One region of the Paenibacillus sp. FSL L8-0641 genome, then DNA from elsewhere that is predicted to be linked to it. Evidence: predicted binding sites of a transcription regulator. Region 1 holds the regulator's gene; the other holds the start of a gene.
What was found. Region 1 encodes Rex, which represses fermentation and respiration genes when NADH is low (regulators of the CRP and FNR family bind a similar motif). Its sites were predicted from a motif close to TTGTGAAATATTTCACAA; they were not measured.
Positions count from the first base shown of each region.

Region 1 (3,532 bases):
CGCGATAAAGTCAGCCTTGTTGCCTGCTGCCAACGCTCCTACTTCTTTTAAACCAATCGACTTTGCACCGTATTCCGTTGCCAGACGCAGCGCTTCACTTGCAGGAACTGCCGTAGGGTCACCGGATACACCCTTGTGAATAAGTGCTGCCAGACGCATTTCCTCGAACATATCCAGGTTATTATTGCTGGCAGGACCATCCGTTCCGAGAGAAACCGTAACCCCTGCACGCAGCAATTCAGGCACTCTTGCCACACCACTTGCCAGCTTCAAGTTGCTGCCAGGATTGTGGGAAACCGCTACACCACGTTCTGCCAGTAAAGCTATTTCTTCGTCGTTCAAATGAACGCCATGGGCAACAAGCGAAGGACGGGAGAAAAAGCCAAGCTTATCCAAGTGTGCAACCGGACGCAAACCGTAGTCGCGTACGTTTTGCTCCACTTCGGCGATCGTCTCAGACATGTGCGTATGCAGTGGCAAGTCCAGATCATGCGCAGCTTGTACGAATTTTTCAATAAACGCAGGTGGACATGTATATGGCGCGTGCGGAGACATCATCGTAGTAATACGCCCGTCTGCTTTACCGTGCCAGTTACGTGCAAAAGTCACGGCCTCTGCCAGCTTGATTCGCTGTTCTTCCTCCGAACATAGTCCAATTGCTCCACGCATCAGACTTGCACGAATACCTGACTCTTCAGCCACACGAGCCACTTCATCCATATGATCGTACATATCGAGGAAGGTTGTTGTTCCACCTTTCAGCATTTCCAGCACAGACAAGGACGTACCCCAGTACACGTCTGTAGATGTAAACTTGGCTTCCATAGGCCACATTTTTTCCTGAAGCCATACTTGAAGTGCCAAATCATCTCCATGCCCACGCAGTAGAGACATCGCCGCATGACCATGAGTATTGATCAGACCAGGTAAAAACAATAGCCCTTTACCATCGATCGCTTCCGTCTCTTCCTCACCCGCAGGCAAGGTTTCGCCAATATAAGTAATACGACTATCCTCCACAATCATAAAACCATGGACTACCCCTGCTTCTGGTCCATTTACTGCAAAAGATCCGTTTTTAATCATCCATTTATTCACTGTCATATTGTGCTTCTTCCTTTCCGTCCTCCAAATAATAAGCGAGGCTAAGCAAATCAGTTGTAAAGTCTGTGGCATGAATCCGAATGTTGGCTGGTGCCTTGAGAGTAGTCGGTGCAAAGTTCAGGATCGCTCCAATTCCGCTATCAATAAGCCTATCAGCCACGTGCTGTGCTTCAAAATCAGGTACGGTAATAATCCCGATTCGAATGTTTTTTTCTTTCACAGTCGCTTCCAGTTCATCCATCGGTTGCACGACCAATGTATTGATCTTGGTTCCTACCTTATCCGGAAACGCATCAAATACCGCCACAATCTTCATATTGTCTTTTAAATAAGCGTTATAATTCGAAAGGGCTTGCCCCAGATTACCCGCTCCGACCAAGACTACATTAATTTGTTGGTCGATTTTCAGGATATGGCGTATTTTCTCAATGAGATAAGAAACATCATAACCAATACCCTTCCGACCAAAATCTCCAAAATAAGCAAGATCTTTACGGATTTGGGCCGGGTTTAAATCTAGCCTCTGTCCCAACTCTTGAGAAGAGACCGTAGCCACCTCCCGTTTGTGCAGTGCATTCAGATAACGTAAATATACGGGTAACCTCCGTACGACAGCCTCTGAAATTTTATCTGATTTCATACTTGCTCCCCCTAATTGTAACGAACATACTTATGTCCGTCCGTTATGCCTCTGTCTCCGGGGCGGATTGGAGCCATTCGGCGATGCGGGGCACCATTTGCTCCGATGGCATATGCTCCATTTTTGGTCCCGGTAACGAGTACAAAAAGTGCTTTCCGTAATAGGATTCAATCACACGCGTATCATAAACGATAACTACCCCGTGGTCGTTCGCTGTACGTACCAACCGACCAAATCCCTGTTTGAAGCGAATGACCGCTTGCGGTACAGACAGCTTCATAAATGGATTCTTCTTCTGCTGCTGGAGCAGTTCGCTTTTTGCCTCCAGCAGCGGGTGATTCGGCGGTTGAAACGGCAAGCGAACAATGGCTAGACAAGTCAGAGCCTTCCCCGGAATATCGACGCCTTCCCAGAAGCTGCTGGTTCCCAGCAATACAGAAGCTTTCGCTTCCTGAAACCGGCGGGTTAGCTTGCTGCGACTTCCACTGTCCACGCCTTGTCCCAGCACAGTAATTTCGCTGGATGCTAAGGCCTCTTTGAGCGGCTCATACACTTGCCGGAGCATCCGATAGGACGTAAACAGAACGAGCATTCTCCCCCGCGTCGCCTGAGCAGTCGCTCCTAGAGAGCTAACGAGCATATCTACAAAATGTGCATCTCCTACACTGCCCTTCACACTTGGGAAATCCCGTGGAATAACCAGCAACACCTGATCCCTGTAATTAAAGGGTGACGGGAGCTGCGAAGTCATCAGCCGCTCTTGATCTGCGGCCTCCTGTAAGCCGAGCTGATCGATCATGTACTGAAACGACTTATCTACCGACAAGGTAGCAGAAGTCAGAATAATGCTTCTTTTTTTGTCAAAAAACATTTCTTTCAACTGGCGGCTCACATCGACGGGTACCGCATAAAATTGCAATGATTTACTACGGAATTGCCCGCTCGCCTCGAGCCAGTATACGGTTGTTTCATCATCGAGTCGGATAAAAAAGCGCAAATTTTCTCGAATCCCCGCCAAATCCTTGAGCAGACCCGTGATATCTGTAATAAGGCTATCCGCCGCATAATCGTCATGTTCTTCCTTGACGTCCAGCATCAGCTTGTCGCCCTTGCGCAAAATTTCGCTCATCGTTACATATAGCTGATTTTCCAAAGCTCCCGCCTGATCCCACTTTGCAGGCTTGGCCGAAGGTTTGAGACGGGAAGAAAACTGTCCTGTTTCACCCGGTGTCGCATCACTTCGCTCCGGCAACATGCCAAACAGTTTGTCGCTTAGCAGGTCCCAAGTTTCCTTCACCTCTAACACGAGCGGATACAGCTGATCAATGGTTGAGGCCCAATCTGCCGACTTCTCGTGCCCCGATTTCGCCAACTGTTGACGAAGTGAAGGCAGTTGTCCATTCTTGCTGTCTTTGAACAGTCGCGTCAGTGTATGCACGAGTGTGAAATATTTCATATGCATACCTAGGTGTTTACCAGCTACTTCCTCCAGGTGATGGGCTTCATCTATCACCAGATGTTCATAGCTCGGCAACAACTGATGACTGGCTTTGACGTCTGTGAACAACTTAGAGTGATTCGTAATAACAACATCCGCTATTCCTGCTTCATGGCGTGCACGATGATAATAACATTTGCGGAACCATGGGCAAGAACGACCAAGACAGGACTCTGAATCACTCGCCACCGTTTCCCAGAAATCCCCTCCACGGTTGCTCAGATTCAGTTCTTCATCATCACCGGTTTCTGTTAACGTCAACCAGACGATCATCTGAGCCGCTGTAATTA
Region 1 is NZ_JBBOUW010000001.1:3,083,457-3,086,988, forward strand. Features, by position in the region: gene MKY16_RS13700 (amidohydrolase) at 1-1,104, opposite strand, end outside; gene MKY16_RS13705 (redox-sensing transcriptional repressor Rex) at 1,091-1,744, opposite strand; gene dinG (ATP-dependent DNA helicase DinG) at 1,788-3,532, opposite strand, start outside.

Region 2 (3,532 bases), 160 kb from region 1:
TGGGAGAACAGGATATTCTGGTCATTGGTAGTGGCGTGACTGTTCATAATCTGCGTATCGTCAAATGGGGGGAAACGAAAACAGAACCTTGGGCTATAGATTTTGATGATTGGATTATTGAAAAAGTACAAAGTAGAGATATAGAGGCTTTGGATCACTATGAAAGCGAAGCACCGTATGCTCGCCAGGCCGTACCCAGAGCAGAACACTTTGTACCGTTGTTTATTGCAATGGGGAGTGGCAATCCTGCAAACAAAGCCAAGGTTATCCATAGAAGCTATGAGATGGGGAATTTAAGTTATCTATGCTTACAGTTTTAAAGAGTGTTGCCAGAAGAAGGACTGTCATTAAAATGCTTCGCTACTGCTCCTGTATAAGTAGGGGAGTGGAAATAAATTAGGGAGTGTTATAAGCTATAGTGGCTTATAACACTCCCTTTTACATAAAAAAACGATTTATTATATCCGGCAAATCTCACGAGGGCATAGTTCACAATGACATACACCTTGCAGCATTTCCAAATCTTTGACAACAATCATACCATTATCATATTCAACTGCATTTTTCTTGCGTAGATCACTAAGCATCCGGTTTACGCTTTCCCGGGTCGCACCGATCATATTTGATAAGTCAGTATGAGTAATTTTTTTATGAATCAGGATATGTTCGCCGTGAGGCTCACCATAGGTATTGCATAGACGAATGAGCGTTGAACATAAAGCGCCTGGCTTGCCGTACATCATCAAATCGCGGAACTTAGTCTGAGTAATGCGGTGATGTGAACCCATCCATTTCATAAAGTCAATCGCAAAATCACAATGCTGGCAAATAAGCAGTTCCAAATCTGTATGATCGATTACGCCAATATCACTGTCTTCCAGAACCTCAGCAGAAAAGGAATGCTTAGTACCGAAAAATGGATCGGCTTGACCAACAAGATCGCCGCTTTGATACATATATAGAATAAGTTCCTTGCCCTCATCCGTTGTTTTGGTTACTTTCACGCGTCCGCGCTTAATATAAAACAGCTTATCCGCTGTATCTCCTTCCCAGAACAGATGCGAGCTTTCTGGCATAACTCGATCTTTCATCATTACTTGCAATCGGTTGAAGCTGGCCTCCGAGAAGCAACAGGTGTTGCCGCGGGCTTCCATTACATTTGTAGGGTTTCTCATCGTCCATTTCCCCTTTGTATCCTATGTTTTTTATCTGCAACTTGATCAATTCAAATTCATTATATACTTGTGCAATGAGTTTTTGGGGCAAGAAGAGGGGGTAAAAGTGGCAGAATTCCAAACTTTGTGATTTAATTCACTTCATAAAATAAAATTTTAAATAGATTGTGAAAAAAATCACAATATATCTTGAAAAGCTGTGTTACGATCAGTGCGTGAACAAGAGATAGTACACGAGATAACAGGAGGATGAGGGAAATGGCTGTTAAAAACGAGGTTATTCAAAAAGAGCAAAGCGCAGAGCAGTATATTCAAACGCTGATTGACCGGGGGAACCGGGCACAGCAAGCTTTCATGAGTATGAATCAGGAACAGATTGACGAAATCGTACAAGCTATGGCACTCGCAGGGATGGATAAACACATGTACCTGGCGAAGTTGGCTGTTGAAGAAACAGGACGCGGTGTGTACGAGGACAAAATCACCAAAAACATGTTTGCAACAGAATATATCTATCATAGTATCAAAAATGAAAAAACCGTCGGTGTCATTGAAGACAATGATTTTGACAGTTTTCAAAAGATAGCAGAGCCAGTCGGTATTATCATGGGGATCACTCCAGTGACAAACCCGACTTCGACTACGATGTTCAAAGCGCTGATTGCCATTAAAACACGTAACCCAATCATTTTCGGTTTCCATCCATCTGCTCAATCGTGTAGTGCGGAAGCAGCCCGCGTCTTGCTCGAAGCAGCTGTTAAACATGGTGCTCCGGCCGATTGTATTCAATGGATTGAAGCACCTTCGATGGATAAGACCAATGTATTGATGAACCACCCTGATGTGGCGCTAATTTTGGCAACTGGTGGATCAGGCATGGTTAAGGCAGCTTATAGCTGCGGTAAACCAGCACTTGGTGTAGGTCCTGGTAACGTGCCTTGCTTTATTGAAAAAACAGCAGATATCAAACAGGCCGTGAACGATCTTATCCTCTCGAAATCTTTTGATAACGGTATGATTTGTGCTTCGGAGCAAGCGGTTATTATCGAAGAGCCAATCTTCGAACAAGTGAAAAAATTGATGATCGCTAACGGTTGCTATTTTGTAAATAAAGAAGAAGCAGCTAAGCTCACTCAAGGAGCTATGAATGTCGAGAAATGTGCAGTGAACCCAGCTATTGTCGGGCAGTCTGCTGTGAAAATTGCTGAAATGAGTGGTATTACAATACCAGCAGGAACTAAAATTTTGGTCGCTGAGATTGAAGGGGTAGGAACAAAATTCCCATTGTCTGCGGAAAAATTGAGTCCTGTATTGGCTTGCTATAAAGTAAAAAATGCGGAACAAGGTATTCAACGCGCTGCTGAAGTCGTGGAATTCGGGGGCATGGGTCACTCGTCCGCTATTCATTCGAACGATGAGGATGTTATCGCTCGGTTTGCAAACCGTTTGCAAACAGGACGTATCATTGTAAATGCACCTTCCACACATGGTGCGATTGGCGACATTTACAACACCAATCTTCCTTCGTTGACACTTGGTTGCGGTTCGTACGGTCGTAACTCGACTTCGTCGAACGTATCGGCAGTCAATCTGATTAATGTGAAAAGGGTGGCGAAACGGACGGTGAATATGCAATGGTTCAAAGTACCTTCCAAAATCTATTTTGAAAAAAATTCGACACAGTATCTTGCTAAAATGCCTGATATCACACGTGTAGCTATTATCACAGACCCTATGATGGTACAACTGGGATATGTAGATCGTGTTATTCATTATCTGCATCAGCGCCAAACACCAGTAGCTATCGAAGTGTTCTCTGAAGTAGAGCCAGATCCATCGACAGTTACGGTAGAACGTGGTACTGAAATGATGAGACGTTTCCAACCGGATTGCATCATCGCACTGGGCGGCGGTTCGCCAATGGATGCCGCTAAAGGCATGTGGATGTTCTATGAATATCCAGATACTGATTTCAATAACTTAAAACAAAAATTCATGGATATCCGTAAACGGATTTACAAGTACCCACGTCTGGGCCAAAAAGCACAATTTGTAGCTATCCCTACAACATCGGGTACAGGTTCCGAAGTTACATCGTTCGCAGTAATTACGGACAAAAACCTGGGCGACACGAAGTACCCACTGGCTGACTATGAGTTGACTCCTGATGTGGCAATAATTGACCCAGTGTTTGTATATTCGCTGCCTAAAACAGCTGTAGCGGACACAGGTATGGACGTTCTGACACATGCTATCGAGGCTTACGTGTCCGTAATGGCTAATGACTACACAGATGGTCTGGCAATTAAAGCCATTCAATTGGTATTCCAATACCTAGAACAATCGGCTCTGACCGG
Region 2 is NZ_JBBOUW010000001.1:3,240,613-3,244,144, reverse strand. Features, by position in the region: gene MKY16_RS14525 (DODA-type extradiol aromatic ring-opening family dioxygenase) at 1-320, shown strand, start outside; gene MKY16_RS14520 (Crp/Fnr family transcriptional regulator) at 459-1,175, opposite strand; gene adhE (bifunctional acetaldehyde-CoA/alcohol dehydrogenase) at 1,434-3,532, shown strand, end outside.
Region 2: adhE (bifunctional acetaldehyde-CoA/alcohol dehydrogenase) is a predicted target of Rex. The motif match lies at 1,341-1,358, and genes of this name have one in related genera.